Regions from separate parts of the Actinomadura sp. 3N508 genome, predicted to be linked through region 2. Evidence: riboswitches for the same ligand, from Rfam matches in the RefSeq annotation. Region 2 holds a riboswitch; each other region holds the start of a gene.
The links. Region 2 has a riboswitch for cyclic di-AMP ahead of ACH34S_RS26405 (NlpC/P60 family protein). Riboswitches for the same ligand answer to the same signal wherever they lie in the genome.
Positions count from the first base shown of each region.

Region 1 (5,060 bases), on a different contig from region 2:
CGCATGAGTGCCGAAATCCGAATCCCCAACGCCGGCGGCCCGGTCCTCCTCGAAGCCGACCTGCGCACCGGGCAGATCGAAACCACGGTCGAAGTCCCCGCCGCAGCCCGCGCCCGTCCCCTGACCCGCGTCCAATGGCTGCTACGCCACCTCAACAACGCCCCGGCCGAACTCCGCATCGAAGCACTCGCCCCCAAACAAAAGACCGGCCCCTGCGACCTGCTGAAAAACCTCCTCACCGAGCCCGGCCTTCTCATCCCCGAGGACACGCCACAGATCGACACCTTTCGCCTGACCCTCGCGACCGGGCTGGGAACCAAACGCGGCACCGAAGAAGCCGGCTTCGTCCGCAGCATCGACACAGCCATGGACCGCTTTTACCAGGAAATACTCCAGGTCCTGAAACTCGAAGCTATGCCCGCTGGCGAGGCCAGGGGCGCCAGCTGAAATCTGGCCTCACCGCACCCGCGCGCACCAAATGATTTGCATATCAATTATCCCGAACTGCAACGTGTTCCCGCTCAAGGCCTCGTCTGCCTCGCCGTCCGATCACAAACGCAGGAGACTTTAAGATTGGCCAGTTCAGCGGGATGAGGGTCCTTTCGTCGCACTTTCGGGCTCCGAGTCATGATGTGAACCCGTCGAGGCGTGTGGCACCGAGGAGTCCTACCGTTCAGGTAACGCGTCCAGGGAGAAGACCTGCCGTGCTGTTCGGGATCGCGGGGGCCGCGCCGCCGCGGTACTGCTTGCGGCATGGGTCGGCACCTCCGCGTCGGCGCCCTCAACGAATGCCTCCGTTTGGCGACGCTAAGGCGCAACACGGCGTCGCGATCATCGCCGGGGCACTGACGAACCCGTCACCTGAGCTGGGACGTCCGTGCCTCGCGTGCGACGGGCACCACCGCATGATGAGTAGGGAAGTGATCTCAGTCTCGGGCGGTTCCCGCCGGTACCACGGGCGGGCGCGCAACCTCCTACAGCTTGTAGGGCATACTCCAGGCAATCAGACAAGCGGCTGGAGATCGGTGATGACCACCCAAGACAGACGCAAGGCGGATGAGAGCGGCATGCCTGGGGGCACTGCCTCGCACAGCGGGCATCACGGACACGATGCGGGGCATGCCTCTCACGGCCACGGCGGGTCGGTCTCCTGGACGATGGCGGCCCAGGCGACGTTGCATTGCCTGACCGGCTGTGCCATCGGTGAAGTGCTCGGCATGGTGATCGGGACAGCACTCGGTTGGTCGAATGTGGCGACGATCGCCCTTGCAGTCGTGCTGGCGTTCATGTTCGGTTACGCGTTGACGATGCGCGGTGTGCTGAGGGCCGGGCTCTCGCTGCGAGCCGCTTTCAAGGTCGCCTTGGCCGCCGACACGGTGTCGATCGCGGTCATGGAGGTGCTGGACAACGCAACGATGGTGATGATCCCTGGAGCCATGCACGCGGGCCCGGCGAGCGTGAAGTTCTGGGGCGCCTTGGCCATCGCGTTCCTCGTCGCGTTCGTCCTCACCACACCGCTGAACCGCTGGATGATCGGACGGGGCAAGGGGCACGCCGTCGTCCACCAGTACCACCATTGAGAGCGCCCCGGCCAGAAAGGCGGTCTCCGGCACAATGTCTGCGGAATGGAGGTGGGCTACGTGGCTGGATTGGGGGGATCGCTTGAGCGTTCCATCATGGACGTGCTCTGGGACGCGTCCGGTCCGCTGCGGGTTCGTGAGTTGCTGGCCAAGCTGAATGAGAACAGCGACAAGGCGCTCGCCTACAACACGGTCCAGACCGTCGCCGAGCGGCTGGCGCAGAAGGGACTGCTGCAGCGCACCCAGGACGGGCTGGCGTTCCGCTACTCCCCCACGCGCGCGCGGGAGGAGTACGCGGTCGAGCTGATGCTCGACGCGCTCATCGAGTCTCCCGACCACGGAAGCATCCTCGCCCGGTTCGCCGAGAGCGTCCCACCTGAGGACGCGCGTCACCTGCTGGAAGCCCTACGCCGCCGCACGGCCGACTCCGAGGACGGGTGACAGCGTGATCTATCTCGTGATCGGCCTGGTCTCCACCGCGGCCCTGCTGGGCTGCCTGGCGGGGCCGGTCCTCGCTCGGGTCGGGCGTCCCGCCGCGCACCCGGTGATCGCCATCGCCTGTTGGGTCGCGGCTTTGGCCGGGACGGTCATCGCCGGTGTCGGCGTCGTCGCGGCGGCTTTGCTGGCGCCGCCGGCGCCCGGTCATGGCGCCCTGGAGTGGTTGCGGGGCTGCCTTCCGCATCACCGGGACGAGGCGATCATCATGGCGGCGGCCGCCAGCCTGGTCCTGCTGGTGGCCTGCTGCGCCAGAGTGGCGCACGGTCTGCCCCGGGTCGGACGTGCGGTGCGTCACCGGCGCCGGCATCGGGAGATGCTCCGGCTCGTCGCCACCGAGCATGAGGGGCATGAGGACGTTCTCGTCCTGGACCACCCCGTTCCCGTGGCCTATTCGCTGCCTGCCAGGCGAAAGGCGATCGTGGTCAGCACCGGTGCGCAGGAACTCCTCAGCGCTGAGGAGTTCGACGCGGTCCTGGTGCATGAACGAGCCCACGTGCGCCAGCGTCATCACGCGCTGCTGCTCATGCTCGATCTCGTGCACGCCCTCCTGCCGTGGCCGCCCACCGTCCGGCGGGCGAAGAAGAACCTTCCGCTGCTGCTGGAGATGGCCGCCGATGATGCGGCGGCGCGGGCATGCGGCAGGCGGACGCTGGTCGACGCCCTGCACCGGCTCGCGGCGACACCGGGGGTAGCCGGCGCTCTCGGCGCCGCGGGCCCGTCGACGGGAGGGCTGGCGGAGCGCGTACTGCGGCTGGAGACCACCGAGGTGAGCAGACCGCGCCGGGCCGCCAAGGCCGCCGCTTCCGCCTTCGTCACGCTCGCCGTCGCCGCTCCCCTCGCCGCCGCGACCGCGACGATCGCGGAACTGTCCCACATCTGCTGAGACCGCTGGGGCGTTTTGTCGTCATCGACTACTTGGGTGGCGAATGAGGCCACTATCTCCTACGCTTCGTAGGAGGTCGTAGCGAGGCGTCCCCGCCGGGGACGGCGACGGCCGCGCCGAAACTCCCGGATCCACAGGGTCCGGGGAACCGGGGAACCGTTTCTCCACCTGGGGTGAATCCGCTCCCGCGAGCGGCAGGGCGACTCCGGCCCGAACCCGGCAGCTCACCCGGTAGGCGGTACAGGAGAGGACACCACATGCAGCGACGAGCTGCCGGACACCTGACGTCGGCCCGCCGCCGGGTCATCACGGGCACGGCCTGGACGGCGTCGATCGCCCTGTCCGCGAGCCTCCTCGCTCCCCCACCGGCCTCTGCCGAGCCGCAGCCGACCCGCAAAGAGCTGACCGAGCAGCAGAAGAAGCTCGCCGACGACGCGGAGAAGCTCAGCGAGCAGTACAACGGATTGCGCGTACGGCTGCAGCAGGCCCAGCGCGCCGCCAAGGTCTCCGAGGCCAACGCCGCGCGCCAGAAGAAGGCCCTCGACGAGGCCCGAGCCCACATCGTCAGGCTCGCCGCCGACAGCTACAAGAACGGTCCTGCGGACCCGGCGGTCGCATTCGCCTCCGCCGGTGACCCGCAGGCCGTCCTGGACAAGTCGGCCACCCTCAACTACTTCGCCCAGCGGGACAGCATCCGCCTCACCCAGCTGCTGCAGACGATGCAGGCCGCCGAACACGCCCGCAAGTCCGCCGAAGCCCGGACGAGGCAGGTCCGCGAACTCACCGACCAGGCCAAGAAGAAGCACAAGGAACTGCAGGCCAAACTGAAGAAGGTCGAAGCCAAGCTGGGCTTCGGCCCCGGCGCCCGCACAGGTGCGGGTCCGGCCGTGAACGTCGACCCGGGCGGCGCCTCGGCCAAGGCCATGGGCGCGGTCCGGGCCGCCTTGAGCCAGCGCGGCGTCCCGTACTCCTGGGGCGGCGGCAGCGCGTCGGGCCCCACCTACGGCACCGCGCAGGGCGCCAACATCAGGGGCTTCGACTGCTCAGGACTGACGCTCTACGCCTACGCCCAGGTCGGCATCAGCCTCCCCCACTACACCGGCAGCCAGTTCACCGCCGGCACCCGCGTCTCGCAGAGCCAGCTCAGGCCCGGCGACCTGGTCTTCTTCCACAGCGACCTGCACCACATGGGCCTGTACATCGGCGGCGGCAAGATGGTGCACGCCCCGCAGACCGGCGACGTCGTCAAGATCAGCTCGATCTCCGGCCGCCCCTTCGCCGGTGGCGTCCGCGTCGCCTGATCACGTCTGATGCGGCCGATGACCCGAAGAGCGCGTGACCGGCCCGACTTCGGAGCAGGAGTGGGGCGGTTGAAGCGGTCACCGGAGCGCTGCCGACGAGCCTTGAAGCTGCCGGTCGGTCTGCTCCTGCTCCTCTGTGTGCTGGCGATGCACGGCTTCCAAGCGTCGCCGAGCCCGCGCGAGATGGCCGGAGTCGCACTGGCGGCGACGAGCCCCGTTCACGACGCGACGATGAGCGCGGCTGAGAATGCCGTGCCGTCCGCGGCGAAGGCCGTCCATCAGCCCTCGGGTAGAGATCATCCAGGTGGTCAGCACCAGGAACATCCGGGCGGTCAGGTCTGCCTTGCGATGCTGGTCCTGATCTCGTTCTTCGGAGCGATCGTCGCGCTGCTTCTGCGCGGGCCGGTGACCGTGGCCCGGCGTCTCCTGATCAGGGTCCGGATCCCGCTGGTGGGCCGGCCGCCACCGAGACCGTTCCTGCACCGGTTGAGCGTGTTGAGGCTGTGACAGGCCATCGGCGCCTTCATGGCACCCAGTTCCCTGACGTCACAGACTTCGACACGGAAGGTTCTCCATCATGAAGCGCGCTTTCGCGCTCGTCGCCGTCCCGGCGCTGACCATCAGCCTGGCCGCCTGCGGCGACAACGGCTCCGGCGACGGCAAGGACCCGATGGCCGGTCACTCGATGCCGACCAGCGCGTCGCCGTCCGCCAGTGAAGGCTCGCGGGGTCGGCACAACGAGCAGGACGTCATGTTCGCCCAGATGATGATCCCGCATCACCGCCAGGCGATCGAGAT
Region 1 is NZ_JBIRAX010000024.1:14,662-19,721, forward strand. Features, by position in the region: gene ACH34S_RS41530 (hypothetical protein) at 1-447, shown strand, start outside; gene ACH34S_RS41535 (DUF4396 domain-containing protein) at 1,029-1,580, shown strand; gene ACH34S_RS41540 (BlaI/MecI/CopY family transcriptional regulator) at 1,626-2,021, shown strand; gene ACH34S_RS41545 (M56 family metallopeptidase) at 2,026-2,961, shown strand; cyclic di-AMP (ydaO/yuaA leader) riboswitch at 3,075-3,215, shown strand; gene ACH34S_RS41550 (NlpC/P60 family protein) at 3,219-4,262, shown strand; gene ACH34S_RS41555 (DUF6153 family protein) at 4,365-4,769, shown strand; gene ACH34S_RS41560 (DUF305 domain-containing protein) at 4,840-5,060, shown strand, end outside.
Region 1: linked by a shared signal. The riboswitch ahead of ACH34S_RS41550 (NlpC/P60 family protein) and the one ahead of ACH34S_RS26405 (NlpC/P60 family protein) in region 2 are both predicted to bind cyclic di-AMP.

Region 2 (5,060 bases):
GCGAGCCGCTCGCCGCCCGCCGCGGGCGCGTGCGTGTGCGGGCGCGGCCGGTCGCACTCGTAGAGCGGGTGCGGCGGCAGGACGGGATTGTCGTTGGGCGACTCGTCCTGCATGAACAGCGCGTACTCGCGGAAGCTCTCCTGCCCCGGGACGTGGACGTCGGCGTACAGGCCGTCCAGTAGCGGGTCGCCGGTGACCGGGTCGGTCCAGGTGGCGCCCTCGGGCTCGACGATCAGCGCGCCGAACAGCCCGTGCGACTGGGAGCCGTGCTCGCCGCCGCGGAGGTCGGCGAGGTCGCCGAAGAAGAACACGCCCTCGTGGACGGCGTCCCACTCGTAGACGATCGAGCCGCCCGGCGCGACGGCCGAGTCCGGGTTCCGGCCGACGGCGCCCCCGTCGGCGGCCATGACCCGGTGCCCGACGCCCTTGGCGTGGATCCCGGCCCGCTGCCGCAGCTCGTTGCGGAACCGGACGACGACCCGCTCGCCGACGCGCGCCCGCAGCACCAGCGGGCGGACGAGCGGATGCGGGTCGGGAAGCAGTTCCGGGTGCTCCAGCGGGTCGGGGAAGGGCGTCGGAAAACTGTCCCTGACCTTGTTGAGCTCGGTCTCGTGCTCGGCTAGCGTGAAGATCATTCCGTTGCGGTCGTGGTCGCCGTGCGCGTCGAAGACGATGGGAACGTGCAGCGCGACGACGTCGTACACCCTCTTCACGGGCATCTGTGAATTCCCCCTGAAACTCCCGTTGTCTCGGCGGCCGCCGGCCCTCTGCCGGCGGCGGCCATCGGCCTGCGCGGGGTGTGCGGGGTTTGCGAGCTGCGCGGGGCGTGCGGGGTTTGCGGGGTCCACTGCGCGGGATGCGCGAGGTGCTGACAGGTATGACGAACTGGGCAGTCAAGATGTTCCGCCCCAATCTGGTCAGCGTCCATCCAGTGCGCGCGGCGGCTCTCGGCGAGTGCCGAAAACGCGGTAAGGCCCGGCCTTAAAGGGCTTAGAAAACGCAATGTTAATTGTTAATAAGACGCAAAGGCAAAGTGTTGACCAAGTCAGCGCGACCCGAATACCCTCTCGGATGATTCTCCAGACCGAGAGAATCGCCATTGACGTGTTGACGTCAAAGTCACCGCAAATCCGCTGGTAAAACCACCGGCGCGATGCGTGTGCGGCGAAGGCGTCGACCACGAACCCCCTGAGAGATCCGACCCATGAAGAACGCCACACGTACGGCGATCGCGGTGGGCGCTGCCCTGCTCCTCCCCATGCTGGCGACCGCCACCACCGCCTCCGCCTCCATCGATCCCCCCGCCTCCGACGCCGCTCCGGTGCCCAGCAAGGTCACCATCGGCGTCGAGACCATCAACGGCTCCGGCTGCCCCGCCGGCACCACGAAGGTCACCCCCTCGCACGGCAACACCGCCTTCACCGTCACCTACGAGAAGTACGTGGCCTGGGCGGGCGACAACGCGCCGTCGACGGATTTCCGGAAGAACTGTCAGCTCAGCGTGCAGGTCGACGCGCCGGAGGGCTACACCTACGCGGTCGTCGGGATCGAGTCCCGCGGCTATGCCCACCTCGAGGCCGGGGCCACCGCGATCCGCCGCACGAACTACTACTTCCAGGGCAACTCTGAGTCGCAGACCGTCACGCACACGCTCAAGGGCCCGTTCGACGACGACTGGAAGTTCGCCGACAAGACCGACTCCCAGGGCCGGGTCTACAAGCCCTGCGGCAAGGACCGCAACCTGAACATCAACACCGAACTGCGGGTGGACAAGGGCGACTCGACCAAGTCCAGTTTCATCGCAATGGAATCCGCGCGCGGGAACTCCGTCTACCACCTCGTGTGGAAACGCTGCGACTGATACCCGGCGGACCGAAAAGGCGAGCCTGATCGGATGGTCGCCATCTGATCACGCAACGTCGCCGAATTCGGACAGATCATGAACCGGAGGGGGAGGCGCCCGCGCCTCCCCCTCCGGCCGCCTTGACTCGCGCATGCGAACGCCCGGCCGAGGGGTACCCGGCCGGGCGTTGCCTTGCGTTATGTGAGTTTCTTCGGGCGGTAGGCCTTGTACTCGCTGCCGGAGTCAAGGCCGTAGTCGCGCTCCCGGTAGTCGGTGCCGTACCGGCCCCGCTGCTCGTACGCCCAGTAGGACGTGCGCTCCTTGTTCGACCACTTCTCGAAGATGACGACGTGGCGCGTGGTGTTGGTGCCCTGGGCGTCCATGACGAGGTCGCCCTTCTTCAGCTCGTCCATGGTGATGCGCTCGGTGTACTCGGACGAGGTGAGGCCCTGGGTGTTGGGGCCCGGCTTCTCCAGCCCCAGCGTCATCGAGACGAAGCCGGAGCAGTCGGCGCGGTACCCGTTGTGGCTGCGGAGCTGGCTGTAGCGCACCCGGTCGCCCGTGCCCGGGTTCCAGGTCTTGGCCCGCTCGATCACCTGGGACCGGGCGTCCAGCGTGGTGGACTTCTTGGCGTCGGCCTTCTTGCGGGACGCTTCCGGCGCGCCCTTCTGCTGGCCGGGGAGGACTCCGACGGCGGCGACCTGGTCGCCGGCGCGCGCGCCGGAGCCCGGGTCGGAGTCGGACCCGATCGACGCCTGCGCGGTGCCCGCGACCACGCCGAAGAAGGCGAGGCCGAACAGCGCGCCGGTGGCACGGGGTCCTAGGGGAAAGCGGTTCTTGGAGTGCTTGCCTGTCAAGGGGTCTCCTTGGCTTCCAGGACGCCTACCGGGTTAGCTGACGGGTTCGGACGTGGAAGTCGTCCTTCGACCTGGGGGCAGGCCGATTCACCCCAGTGCAAGATGTGGGTCCCCGGCTCCGCGCGACGGCGGACTCGGCGTTGCCGCTGCGATCCTGAGGGCATGACGGCCCATCCGCGGGACCCTTGTGTCCCGCGTGCGAAAGAGCGGCGCTGATGGTGCGGCGCCCCAGGAGGGGGCGCAGCTCTGCGAACCGGTCCTGGTTTCGCTCAGCGCCCGCACGTCGGCGTGCGCATGGCCGGGCTGAGGAACGGGGTCTCGGGGAGACCGCACGGCAGGACCGTCACGAGACGACGCGTGGGTCGCGCCGCCGCCACCCCCGTCCGGCGACGCCGTCCGGGGGACCGTGTCCGGACGGACACGGTGCGGCAAAACGCCTGGCGGGCGCCTTGATGAGCGACAAGCTACTCCGTACCCCAATAGAAGGCAAACCCGGACAAAATCAACAACACCCCAGCTCAGCCCCCACCTCAGCCACGGCTGCGGGTCGTGCGGCCGGAGGCGCCCCGCGCCGGAGGTCGCACGACCCGACGACGCGGGCGACCGGAGCGACGCCGCACACGCCCGTCACGGGCACGGCAGACCGCAGGGGCGGCATGAGGATCGCCTGCGTCGCGACGGGGGTTCTAGGGGGTCGCCCCCCTGGGCTAACAGGGCGGGGCTAGGGCGGTGATGCCGCGGGCTTGTGCCACTGCGTTTGCGGCCCATGCGCCTGACTGCGGGCCCGGAGGGAAGTGGGTCGTGTGGTGGAAGCCGGGGCCGGTGACGGAGACGGTCACGAAGCCCAGGTAGCGGCGCTCCTTCATCAGCAGGAAGAGCAGGCCCAGCAGGCAGAACCAGGCGAAGACGATCGCCAGGACGATGGCCACCACCGGGATTCCCTCGGTCACCTGGGTGGAGTCCTGGATGGTCCAGGTGGCGCCGTGCAGCGGGTAACTCCCGTACGGGAGGATGACGTGCGTGCCCGTCAGCGAGATATCGCCGATTTGCAGCAGGACGGGGTCGGCTCCGCCGTGTGGAATCGGATACATCCACTCACCTCTGTTCGAATGAGGTCCGTCGCCGTGAGTGATGGTCCCACGCTATTGCGGTCAGTAACAGGGGCTGCGCTTGATCACGTTTGAGTTGCGGAGCGATCAGCCGTCCTTGTCGGAATTGGGGTGCTTTCGTAGATTCTCGTGGGAACGGGGGCCCTGTTCCTCGCGGCGCCGTCATTCGTCACCGGCCGAGACCCGGTCCGGAACGGGTATGCGCCCCGATCTCCCCGAGGAGACGCCCATGACCGAGGTCAATCGCCGTGACCTGCTTGCCGGAGCCGCGGCCTTCGCCGGATTCGCCACCGTCGGGCTGCTGCCCGGCACCGCCGCCGCCGCGACCCGGCAGCGCCCCGGCGCGCTGCTGCCGCCCTCCCTCACCACCGGCGACAAGGCCGTGGTCGCCCGCATCGACGTCCGCCGGGCGCTGAAGCACCTGAAGGTGCTCAGCGACGGGATCGGCTGGCGCATCGCCGGGACCGAGTCCGAGCACCGCGCCGCCCGCTACATCGCCGGCGTGCTGCGCGACCTCGGCTACAAGGTCGAGCTGCAGCCCTTCCCCGTCGCGGACAAGAACCTGGCGGAGATCCGCGCCAGGGGCGAGCGGCTCTGGCAGTCCAGCGCCTCGCTGCAGGGCGCGACCGGCGAAGTCCGCGGAACCGTGCTGGACGTGGGCAAGGTCGTCGAGGTCCCGGACGACGCGGACGGCAGGCTGGTGGTGTTCGACCGCATCCCCGGCAAGGAGACCGACCAGGCCAAGGCCGCCGCGGCCGCGGGGGCCAAGGCGGCGCTCATCATCAACGCGCGCTCGGACACCTTCCCCGAGCGCAAGCCCGCCTCGTTCGCCCCCGCCCTCGCCGAGCCGGTCGCGATCCCGGTCCTCGGCCTCGCGGGGTACCACGGTGAGCGGATCCGCGCGGGTGCCGAGCGGCTCTCCATCGAGGTCACCAAGCACACCGGGATGACGTCGTACAACGTCCTGGCGGAGCGGAAGGCGACGCTGCCCAACCCCGACGGCAAGGCCGTCATCGTCAGCGCCCACTACGACAGCGTTCCCGGGTCGCCCGGCGCCAACGACGACGGCAGCGGGACGGTCCTGTGCCTGGAGCTGGCGCGCGTCCTGCGGCGGCTGCCCACCCAGCAGGCGATCCGCATCTACCTGTGGGGCGCGGAGGAGAACGGCCTGATCGGCTCCCGCTACTACGTGAAGGGGCTGGACGAGACCGGCGTCAAGCAGATCACCGGCTGCTTCCAGAACGACATGGT
Region 2 is NZ_JBIRAX010000007.1:440,719-445,778, reverse strand. Features, by position in the region: gene ACH34S_RS26415 (multicopper oxidase domain-containing protein) at 1-719, opposite strand, end outside; gene ACH34S_RS26410 (DUF4360 domain-containing protein) at 1,205-1,861, shown strand; gene ACH34S_RS26405 (NlpC/P60 family protein) at 2,041-2,700, opposite strand; cyclic di-AMP (ydaO/yuaA leader) riboswitch at 2,708-2,850, opposite strand; gene ACH34S_RS26400 (hypothetical protein) at 3,408-3,791, opposite strand; gene ACH34S_RS26395 (M20/M25/M40 family metallo-hydrolase) at 4,039-5,060, shown strand, end outside.

Region 3 (5,060 bases), on a different contig from region 2:
GACGAGGAACTCCATCCGGATCCAGCCGGTGCCGTGGTTCGTCATGTGCTCCATGCGGCCCTTGCGGACGGCCAGGAGCTGCGTGACGGCGCCGAGGTGCTCCTCGGGGATGTCGACGGTGAGCCGCTCGACCGGCTCGTGCTTCTTCCCGTCGATGATCTTCGTCACGACCTGCGGCTTGCCGATCGTCAGCTCGTAGCCCTCGCGGCGCATGTTCTCGACGAGGATCGCGAGGGCCAGCTCGCCGCGACCCTGCACCTCCCACGCGTCGGGACGCTCCGTCGGCAGCACCCGGATCGACACGTTGCCGACCAGCTCCCGGTCGAGCCTGTCCTTGACCATCCGGGCGGTGACCTTGGTGCCCTTCTCGCGGCCGGCCATCGGCCCGGTGTTGGTGCCGACGGTCATCGAGATCGCGGGCTCGTCCACGGTGATCAGCGGCAGCGGGCGCGGGTCGTCCGGGTCGGCGATGGTGTCGCCGATCATGATGTCGGGGATGCCGGCGATCGCGATGATGTCGCCGGGGCCCGCCGCCTCGGCGGGCTTGCGCTCGAGCGCGTCCGTCATCAGCAGCTCGGTGATCTTGACGCGGTCGACGCTGCCGTCGTGCCGGAACCAGGCGACCTGCTGGCCCTTCTTGATCGTTCCGGCGTGGATGCGGCAGAGCGCGATCCGGCCGAGGTAGCTGGAGGCGTCGAGGTTGGTCACGTGGGCCTGGAGCGGGGCGTCCGGGTCGTAGGCCGGCGCCGGGATCGTGCCGGTGATGACCGTGAACAGCGGCTCCAGGTCGGGGCTCGCGGGCATCTCGCCGTCGGCGGGCTTGTCGAGCGAGGCCCGCCCCGCCCGGCCGGACGCGTACACGATCGGGAAGTCGATCTGGGCCTCGTCGGCGTCGAGGTCCATGAACAGCTCGTACGTCTCGTCCACGACCTCGTCGATGCGGGCGTCGGGACGGTCGGTCTTGTTCACCACCAGGATCACCGGCAGCTTGGCCTCAAGGGCCTTGCGCAGCACGAACCGGGTCTGCGGGAGGGGGCCCTCGCTGGCGTCCACCAGCAGGACGACGCCGTCCACCATCGACAGCCCGCGCTCGACCTCGCCGCCGAAGTCGGCGTGGCCGGGGGTGTCGATGATGTTGATCGTCAGCCCGCCGTGCCTGACCGCGGTGTTCTTCGCGAGGATGGTGATCCCCTTCTCGCGCTCCAGGTCGTTGGAGTCGAGCACGCGGTCGTCGACGTCCTGGTTCTCGCGGAAGGCGCCGGACTGCCAGAGCATGGCGTCGACCAGCGTCGTCTTTCCGTGGTCGACGTGAGCGACGATCGCGACGTTCCGGAGGTCGTCGCGCGTGGAGATGGGCATGCGGGCTCGCCTTGCGTGAGAGTTCGGGATCCGCCGCTGACACACGGCAGCCCCCATTCTACTTGGCTCGGCATACCACCCATCCCGGGCGATCGGCGTCCCCCACCCCCGATTGGCCAACTTTGCTGATCCTTTGTAATGTGCCCGAGGTCCGGCCGTCTGGAGCCCCATCCCCTCGGGGCTGCGGCCGGAGCGCCGAATCTCCCGACCGCGGGAGAACCGGGGACCCATAACCCCTGGGGTGAATCGACGCATGTCGTAGGGCGACTCCTGGCCCGAACCCGTCAGCTAACCCGGTAGGCGCGCGAGGAGAGGAGAACACCGGCTTGGCACCGGATCCCCACCGGCGGCGCCGTATCACGCCCGCCGCCGCGGCGACCATGCTCCTGATCGGCCTCGGCGCCACCGCGCCCGCCGTCGCGCACGCCGCCCAGCCGTCCGGACGCGGCCTGCCCGCCGCCGCACCGACCCCGGCCCCATCCTCGCTTCCGACGACGGAGAAGGGCCTGCTCAAGAGCCTGGACGCGCTGAACGAAGAGGCCGAGATCCTCACCGAGAGGTACAACAAGACGCGCGTCGAGCTGGGCAAGGCGCAGAAGGCGCAGAAGGCCGCCGCACAGCAGGCCGCGACACTGCGCGTCCAGGCCGCGCCGGCCCGGGAGCGGCTCGGCCAGCTGGCCGCGGCGAACTACATGTCCGGCTCCCCCGACATGATCTTCGGCGCGAACGGCTCCCCGGAGGGCCTGTCCGACCGCGCCTACCTCGCGCAGAACCAGACGACCGCCGTCCAGGCCCTGCAGAAGCAGATCGACCGGGCGGACACGGCCCAGCGCACCGCCGAGGCGAAGATCGCCCAGGTCGAGCGGGCGGCGGCGGACGCGGAGAAGGCCCGCCAGGCCGCCAAGGCCAAGGTGGCGGAAGTCACCAAGCGCCTCGACAAGCTGACCACCACGCACGTCCGCGACCCGCGCAGCGGCCTGCGCGCCACCGTGAAGGGCTCCGGCCTCCCCGCCAAGATGGCCCGCAAGGCGCTCACCAAACTCGGCGCCCCCTACGTGTGGGCCGCCGCAGGACCGAACTCCTTCGACTGCTCCGGCCTGGTCGTCTGGGCCTACACCAAGGTCGGCAAGCCCGGCCTGCCGCACTACACGGGCGACCTGTACGGCCTGGGGACGAAGGTCTCCCGAAGCGAACTCCGCTCCGGCGATCTGGTCTACTTCGGCGCCGGCCTCCACCACATGGGCATCTACCTGGCCGACGGCAAGTACCTGCACGCCCCGCAGACCGGCGACGTGGTGAAGATCTCCAAGCTCTCCGACCGCTCCGACTACGCGGGAGCCAACCGAATCGGCTAAGAGCCACAAGAACGTACGAGGCCCCTCCTGCGGCGCGGTAGGAGGGGCCTCGTGCTGTGTTTATTGCATTTCTCTCCTCCTTCGGGCCCTGGGGGCCCTCCATCGTCGAGAAAAGCACGCGATCGCTGGCATCGCTCCGTCTCGCCTGGCGGCTCGCTGCGCGATCAGGTTCTCGCAAGCTCGAACCTGCCTTCGGACGCGATCGCGAGTGTCGAGGTTGTTGCGGGGTTGCGGTGATGGCTGGGCGCCGTTATCCCGAGTAGACGTTCAGGTCTCTAGGAGGCCCTGGGTGGCTAGGGCATCTATTACTGGGAGGTCGCCTGGGAGCCAGGGGACGTCGTAGAGCTCGTTCTGGGTGAGCCAGCGGAGGGCCAGGTGTTCTAGGGCGCGGGGTTCGCCTTCGACTATGCGGGCCGTCCAGACGCGGAGGACGGCGCGTTCGCTCAGGTGCCAGTCGGTGCCGATCCTGCGGGTCAGGCGGACCTTGATGGCGAGTTCCTCGTGGCACTCGCGGATCAGGGCGTCCTCGTCGGACTCGCCCGGGTCGACCTTGCCGCCCGGCAGTTCCCAGCCGCCCGCCATGTGCGGCGGCTCGGCCCGCTGCGCGGTCAGCAGCCGGCCGTCACGGATGATCGCCGCGCCAACGACCACGAGCACGATGCCGACCAACCCCTCTCGGTGCTATTTCGCGGCGGCGGCCTCGACCTGCCGCGTCGCCTCTTGGACGATCTTCTCCAGGTGGCCGCCGTGCGCGCCGCGCCAGTAGAGCTGGCCGCAGTCGGCGCAGCGGCCGTAGACGTCGTAGCTGCGGCGGGTGCCCGCCTCCAGGTCGCGCTCGATCTCCTGCTTGTCTACCTGGACGAGTTCACCGTTGCAGGCGGTGCAACGGGTCCAGGGGCGCAGGGCGGGCGCGAAGCGGTCCAGGACGTCGCGGAGCTGGTCGTCGGGGCGCGAGCCGCGGACGTAGGCGCCGAACCACAGCGCGCGGCGGCGGAGCAGGCCGCGGTCCTGGGTGAGCAGGACGCGGCGCTCCTCGTTCGCCTGGACGACCAGCGCCGGGTCGTCCATGTCGTTGTGGTAGGCGGTGTCGAGGCCGAGAAGGCGCATCCGGCGGGCCAGCGTGCCGAGGTGCACGTCGAGGACGAAGCGCGGCGCGACCTGGCCCGGCTCCAGCGGGACGCGCTGCGGGCGCGGCACGGCCGCCACCAGTACCTCCGCGCCAGGGGCCGGACGGGTCGACGGGGCGACCGGCTCGCCGCCGACGGTCATCGGCCCCGCTTCGGGCAGCGGGACGCCGAGCGACTCCACGAGATGCCCGAGCGTCGAGGTTCCGTCGGCGGGCACGCGGCTCACCGGCTCGCGCCGCGCGGCCGGCAGGAACATCAGCAGCTCGTCGGCGACTCGGATGGTCAGCTCGGGCTCCACGCGATCAGCATGCCACGCCGCCCGCCGGATCCCCTCCGTATTTCCCGGCGGCGGTTGGCTACTCGGCGGCCAGCTCGTTGACCTTCTTCTTCAGGTCGGGGCGTGCGAGCGGGCGCGTCGTCCCGATCCAGTCGGACCGCTTGTAGGGCTTGACGCCGATCGCGGGGACGCACGTCGAGCAGCTCGCCACGATCATCTTGCCCTCGCCGATCACCATCCCGACATGGCCTGGATTGTTCGACGACGTCCCCGGACCGGAGTTGAAGAACACCAGGTCACCGGGCTGTTCCTTGCCCTTGGCGATCTTCACGCCGAAGGGCCACTGCTGGAACGTGGTGCGCGGGATGTTCAGGCCGACCGTCCGGTAGGCGGCCTGGATGATGCTGGAGCAGTCCCACGCGTCGGGGCCGTTGGCGCCGAACACGTACGGCTTGCCGCGCTGCGCCATCGCGAACGCGATGATCTGCTTGACGAGGGCGGACGCGTTCGCCGGGAGGTCGTTGTCCTCGCACTCGATGCCGTTGGCCTGGACGACCTTGAAGTCGCCGCCCACGTAGCGCTTCGCCCAGTCCAGGACGAGGTTCACGTAGTCCCAGGAGTGGTTGTACTGGAAGATCGCGGTCCGCATGCGGCGCGGGGCGCCGTTGTGCTTGAGGTACGCGGCGGCGGACGGGATCGCGTCCACCGGGTCGTAGCGGTCCTTCTTGCCGTCCTTGTTCCCGTCGACCGCGAACGCGTCCCACGTCGGCTGCAGGAACTGCATCGGGCCGCCCGCACCCGCGTAGTTCTCGCCGCTCTTGACGCCCGGCAGGTTCGACGTGCCGTGGCTCGTCTCGACCTTGCCGATCCCCGCGAGGACGTTCCACGGAATGCCGAACTTCTCCCCCGCCTCCTTGTAGAGCTCCAGGTAGTTGGAGGGGA
Region 3 is NZ_JBIRAX010000012.1:74,041-79,100, reverse strand. Features, by position in the region: gene typA (translational GTPase TypA) at 1-1,359, opposite strand, end outside; cyclic di-AMP (ydaO/yuaA leader) riboswitch at 1,543-1,678, shown strand; gene ACH34S_RS34130 (NlpC/P60 family protein) at 1,686-2,714, shown strand; gene ACH34S_RS34125 ((deoxy)nucleoside triphosphate pyrophosphohydrolase) at 2,982-3,371, opposite strand; gene ACH34S_RS34120 (Mut7-C RNAse domain-containing protein) at 3,396-4,097, opposite strand; gene ACH34S_RS34115 (NlpC/P60 family protein) at 4,198-5,060, opposite strand, start outside.
Region 3: linked by a shared signal. The riboswitch ahead of ACH34S_RS34130 (NlpC/P60 family protein) and the one ahead of ACH34S_RS26405 (NlpC/P60 family protein) in region 2 are both predicted to bind cyclic di-AMP.

Region 4 (5,060 bases), on a different contig from region 2:
CGGGTGGTCGCGGAGCGGCAGGCGCGGCGGGTGTTCCGGTCGGCTTCGGTGGTGAAGATTCTTCTGGCGCTGGATTACCTGCAAGGGCGCGAGGTGTCGGCGGGGGATCGGAAACTTCTGGGGGTGATGTTGCGGTCTAGTGATGACAGGGCCGCGACGGAGTTGTGGCGGCGGGGTGGGCAGCGGCGGGTCATCGAGCGGATGGTGCGGCGGGTGGGGTTGCGGGAGACGGCGCCGCCGCCTGCGGACAAGCCCGGGTTCTGGGGGTACACGGCGATCAGTGCCGGTGATGTGGTGCGGACGTATCGGTATCTGCTGGATGAGGCTCCGGTGGGGCAGCGGGAGTTCGTGCTGGAGCAGTTGAGGAAGTCGACGCCTTGTGGGATGGACGGGTTCGACCAGACGTTCGGGATTCCGCGGGCGGTGCCCAGGCCGTGGGCCGTGAAGCAGGGGTGGTCGGGGTTCGGGGACACGCCGGCGGAGCCGTGCAGGGGTGGGCAGGTGCGGCAGGTGGCGGCGCGGCCGGATCTCGGGATCGGGCGGCCGGTGCTGCACACCACCGGGGTGGTGGGGGAGAAGATCGTGGTGGTGCTGACGTTGCATCCGGCCGGGACGTCGTTCCGGGCGGCGGCCGGGCGGGTCACGGAGATTGCCGGGCAACTGCTGTGACCTGAGTCACAAGATGGGGAACGGTTGTCTCCTGGGACGGTCACCCGCACCGGTCAAGTTCGGGTGTGGAGGGAAAAATCGGGCAAAGACCCGGGTGATTTGTACTGTTCTAGGCGGATTGTTGGTCACTGACGTATGTAGCTTTTTTCTCCCAGGCACCATGCCGAACGGGGGACAGGGTTGGCGGATGCGGAGGGCACCTGGGCACAGCCCGGGGTGCACGTTGCGGATCTTGACGACCTGCGGGACGCCGCGCACGACCGGGCGGTGCTGGCCGAGGCGCGGGTCGTGCTCGCGCGGCGGCTCGGGGTGCCGCCGGGCGAGGCTCTGCAGCATCTGATCTGGCTCGCGCGCGACCTGGACATCGAGCTCAGCGAGGCGGCCTCGCTGCTGGTCAAGGACGAGGGCGGCGGGCCGGTCGGGGCCGTGGCCGCGGGTCGCAGGGCGCCCCGGACGGAGGGCGACAGGGCAGAACGCCAGGCCGTGCTGTCGAAGGCAGAGGACGTCCTGCGGCGGGTGACGGCCGAAGACACCGCCGGGGACTCGGAGATCCTCGCCCAGGTGCCGGACGACCCGGCGGCCAAGGCCGTGCTCGACGGGGCGCTCGACGCGTCCGCCCACATGGTGCCGGTCCGGGGGGCGGACGGTCATGTGGCCGACTTCCTGTTCGCCGATCTCAACGGGCTCGTGCGGGACCTGTTCGGGCGGGGCCGCGACGAGCTCGCCGGGCGGCGGCTGCTGCAGACCGATCCCGGCGCGGTGCTGAGCGGGCTGTTCGACGACTACGTGGAGGTGCTGGAGAGCGGGGAGCCTATGGAGCGTTCCCTGAGCCAGTACACGACCGCGCAGCGCGGGCTCTCCAGGTCGTCCCGGATGAGCGTGCGCTGCGTCGCCGTGCCGACCGGCGTGTGCGTGACCTGGCGCTACCACGAGCACGAGGACCGGGTCAGGCGGCGGCTGGAGCGGGTCGAGCGGCTGGCGCTGATCGGGTTCGGAGAGTGGGACCTGGCCACGGGCGAGGCGGCCTGGACGCCGCAGATGCTGGCCAACTACGGGCTCGACCCGGACGAGGTGCCGCCGATGCCGCACGACCTGCCGAAGGTGGTGGCCGACGACGACCTCCCGCTCGTCGAGGAGGCCGTGCAGACGATGTTCTCGCGCCGGGAGCCGGTGGAGGCGGAGCACCGCGTGACGGGCCGGGACGGGGCGCCGCGGCACCTATGGGTGTTCGCCGAGCCGGTGCTGGCCGAGTCGGGGCTGCCGGTGTCGATCAACATCGTCTCGCAGGACATCACCCGGCGGCGCGGGGTGGAGCGGGCGCTGGCGGAGACCCGGCGGCAGATGCTGAAGCAGCAGGAGCGGATGGCGCAGGAGCGGCGGGTCGCGGTGACGCTGCGCCGCGCGATCCTGCCGGACGAGGACGAGGTGGAGCAGCTGCCGGGCCTGCGCATCGCGATCCGCGCGCTGGCGGCGGAGAGCACCGCCCGCATCGGCGGCGACTGGTTCGCGACCCGGGTGTTCCCGGAGGGCCGGTCGCTGTTCGCGATCGGCGACGCGGCCGGGCACGGCCTGCCCGCGGCGGCGTCGATGGCGCGCACCCGGAACGGACTGCTGGGCCTGACCTGCACCAAGGAGCCGCCAGGACGGCTGGTGGGCTGGCTGAACGAGCTGGTCAGCAGCATGGACCCGCCGGCGACGGGCACCGCCGTCATCGCCCAGTTCGATCCGTACGGGCGCGTCCTGGAGTGGACGTGCGCGGGGCATCCGCCGCCGATCCTGATCCGGGACGGGCGCGCGGTGCCGATGGAGGTCGTCCGCGATCCGATGCTCGGCGCGGTGCCCGACTGGGACTACATGACGATCACGACCCGGCTCAGCCCCGGCGACATGCTCTTCCTCTACACCGACGGCCTCGTGGAGCGCAGGGACGCCGACCTGGACGAGCGCATCGACCGCCTCACCGGCATCCTGCGGGACTGCGCGACGCAGCCCGAGCGGATGCTGGACGACGTCCTCGCGCGCATGGAGCACGACAGGGCGGCCGACGACACCACGATGTTCGCCCTGCACGTGGAGTGACCGGCACCACCGCTGACCTGCGATCATCGCCCTGTGTGATGTGCGCCTCACCCGGATGGGCCGGAGGGCCCTGACGGGGCGGGGCGGGCCGCCGCCGGGCGCGTGAAATGGATCTTCTTTACCATTTGATCGGCGACCGGTAAGCCCAGGTGGCAAAGGGCTGAGAGGCAGTTCCATAAAGATCGGGAACACGCCCGGCCCTGGTGGTGTTGATGCTTCCTTGAGAGGGCTTTGAACCGGCCGGACCGAGTTTTGTGCCTGGTTTGCTTTCCTTGACAAGGTTGGTACCTTCTTACCGAATCACGCAACGCACTCCATGCGTTGCCACCGGCCGTGCCAAGCGCGGCCGAGGATCGCGGAGCGGATGCCGCACGCGATGCGCGCCCGTCGAGGCGTGCGCTCAGATCAAGATCAGTCACTGAGATCTATCCGTATGCGCCGCGATGCGGTGCGAGGCCGAGTCCGTCCTGGTCCACCCGACCGGACGGAGCCGGGGACCCAAGGTTCCAGGGGTGAATCGGCGCGTCCTAGAGCCGCGCCGTAGGGCTGCTTCCATGCCCGAATCCGTCAGCTAACCCGGTAGGCGTCATGGGAGACAAGGAGATTCCCCGCATGACCGGTCGTTTCGATCGACTTTCCCTGAAGACCCTTACGTCCGAGGACAAGGCCGTCGGCGTCGCCGTGGGCGCCGTCCTCGCGGGAGCCGTCGGGCTCGCGGTCGTCAACCCGCTCACCGGCGGCGCCGTGGCCGAGGCCCCGGCCCAGGCGGCCGCGGCCGCCGAGAAGGCCGGCGTGCCGGTCAGCGCCCCCAAGGCGAAGAACGCCGGGACGCTCTCGGCCAACGAGGCCCGCGCGCAGGGCTACAAGGTCCCGCCGCGCGCGGTCAAGCCCGACGAGGTGATCAAGCTCGCGCAGAAGCAGGTCGGCATCTCCGAGGGCAAGGGCGGCATGACCAAGTTCCACAAGTGGTACGTGTCGACCCCGCACGCCGCCGCGACCGCCGAGCGCGACGGAGGCTTCTCCGTCAAGGACTACAACGGCGCGCAGTGGTGCAACATGTTCGTCTCCTGGCTCGGCGCCCAGACCGGCGTGAAGAACATGGGCTGGGACGCCTACACCGTCCAGCACGCCAAGTGGTTCAAGAAGACCGACCGCTGGGGCAAGTCCGCCAAGCCCGGCGCCGTGGTGTTCTTCGACTGGGACAAGGGCTCGCGCGGCAAGATCGGCGACATCGACCACGTCGGCCTCGTCGTGAAGGACAACGGGAACGGCACCGTCAACACGATCGAGGGCAACACCGAGAACGCGGTGAACAAGAAGACCCGCGACAAGTCCGAGATCGTCGGCTACGGCTACCCCGACTACGCGTCCTGACCCTCCTGACGCGGTACCGGGCGTCTGCCATTGCGGCGCCGTCCGAATCATTTGATCGGGGTCGCGTGAACCGCGTGATCTGAAAGACGTCATCCGAAGGCGTCCGGTTTCGGCCGGGCGCCTTCCGACGTTCCAGGGACGCTCTCCCATGCCGCCGCCGAAGATGGGTAAAGCCAAGCGTTGACAGGCTTTGATCGTTCTTGGACCTCATCACGGCGTTCCGGGAAAGGAACCCGTGCACGCGTCCGGTAAGGGGCCCGGGACGCGCGGGGGAGGGGGGACCCATGCGGGTGCGCCCGGACGTCACCGTCGTCGTGATCGCCTACAACGACGTGCGGCGGCTGCCGCGGGCGGTCGCCTCCACGCTGGCGCAGTCGCTGGGCGGCGTCGAGACGGTGATCGTCGACGACGCGAGCACCGACGGGACGGGCGAGGCCGCCGACCGGCTGGCCGCCGCGCATCCGGGCCGGGTCCGCGCCGTCCACCTGGCGTCCAACTCCGGCGGCTGCGGGCGGCCCCGCAACGCCGGGATCGAGGCGGCGGCCGGACGGTACGTGATGTTCCTCGACAGCGACGACCTGCTGGACAGGCACGCCTGCCTCAACCTGTTCGCCGCCGCCGAGGACGCGGGCGCCGACCTCGCCTCCGGGCTGTGCGACCGGATCTTCCTGGACGTGCCGCCGGGCGCGAAGGGACGCATCCGCCCCTGGTTTCCGTGGCTCTACCGGCGAAGGGCCGTCTACGGGCCACTGCGGGAGCACCCCGATCTCCTCTACGACACGCTGTCGACCAACAAGGCGTACCGGCGCGATTTCCTGGACGAGCACGGCCTGCGCTTCGTCGAGCAGCTCCACTACGAAGATCTTCTGTTCACCGCTGAGGCGTACCTGGCGGCCGGACGGACGGCGCTGATCCCGCACCGCGTCTACAACTGGCTG
Region 4 is NZ_JBIRAX010000003.1:41,019-46,078, reverse strand. Features, by position in the region: gene ACH34S_RS11290 (hypothetical protein) at 1-669, shown strand, start outside; gene ACH34S_RS11285 (PP2C family protein-serine/threonine phosphatase) at 850-2,748, shown strand; cyclic di-AMP (ydaO/yuaA leader) riboswitch at 3,193-3,350, shown strand; gene ACH34S_RS11280 (CHAP domain-containing protein) at 3,361-4,122, shown strand; gene ACH34S_RS11275 (CDP-glycerol glycerophosphotransferase family protein) at 4,407-5,060, shown strand, end outside.
Region 4: linked by a shared signal. The riboswitch ahead of ACH34S_RS11280 (CHAP domain-containing protein) and the one ahead of ACH34S_RS26405 (NlpC/P60 family protein) in region 2 are both predicted to bind cyclic di-AMP.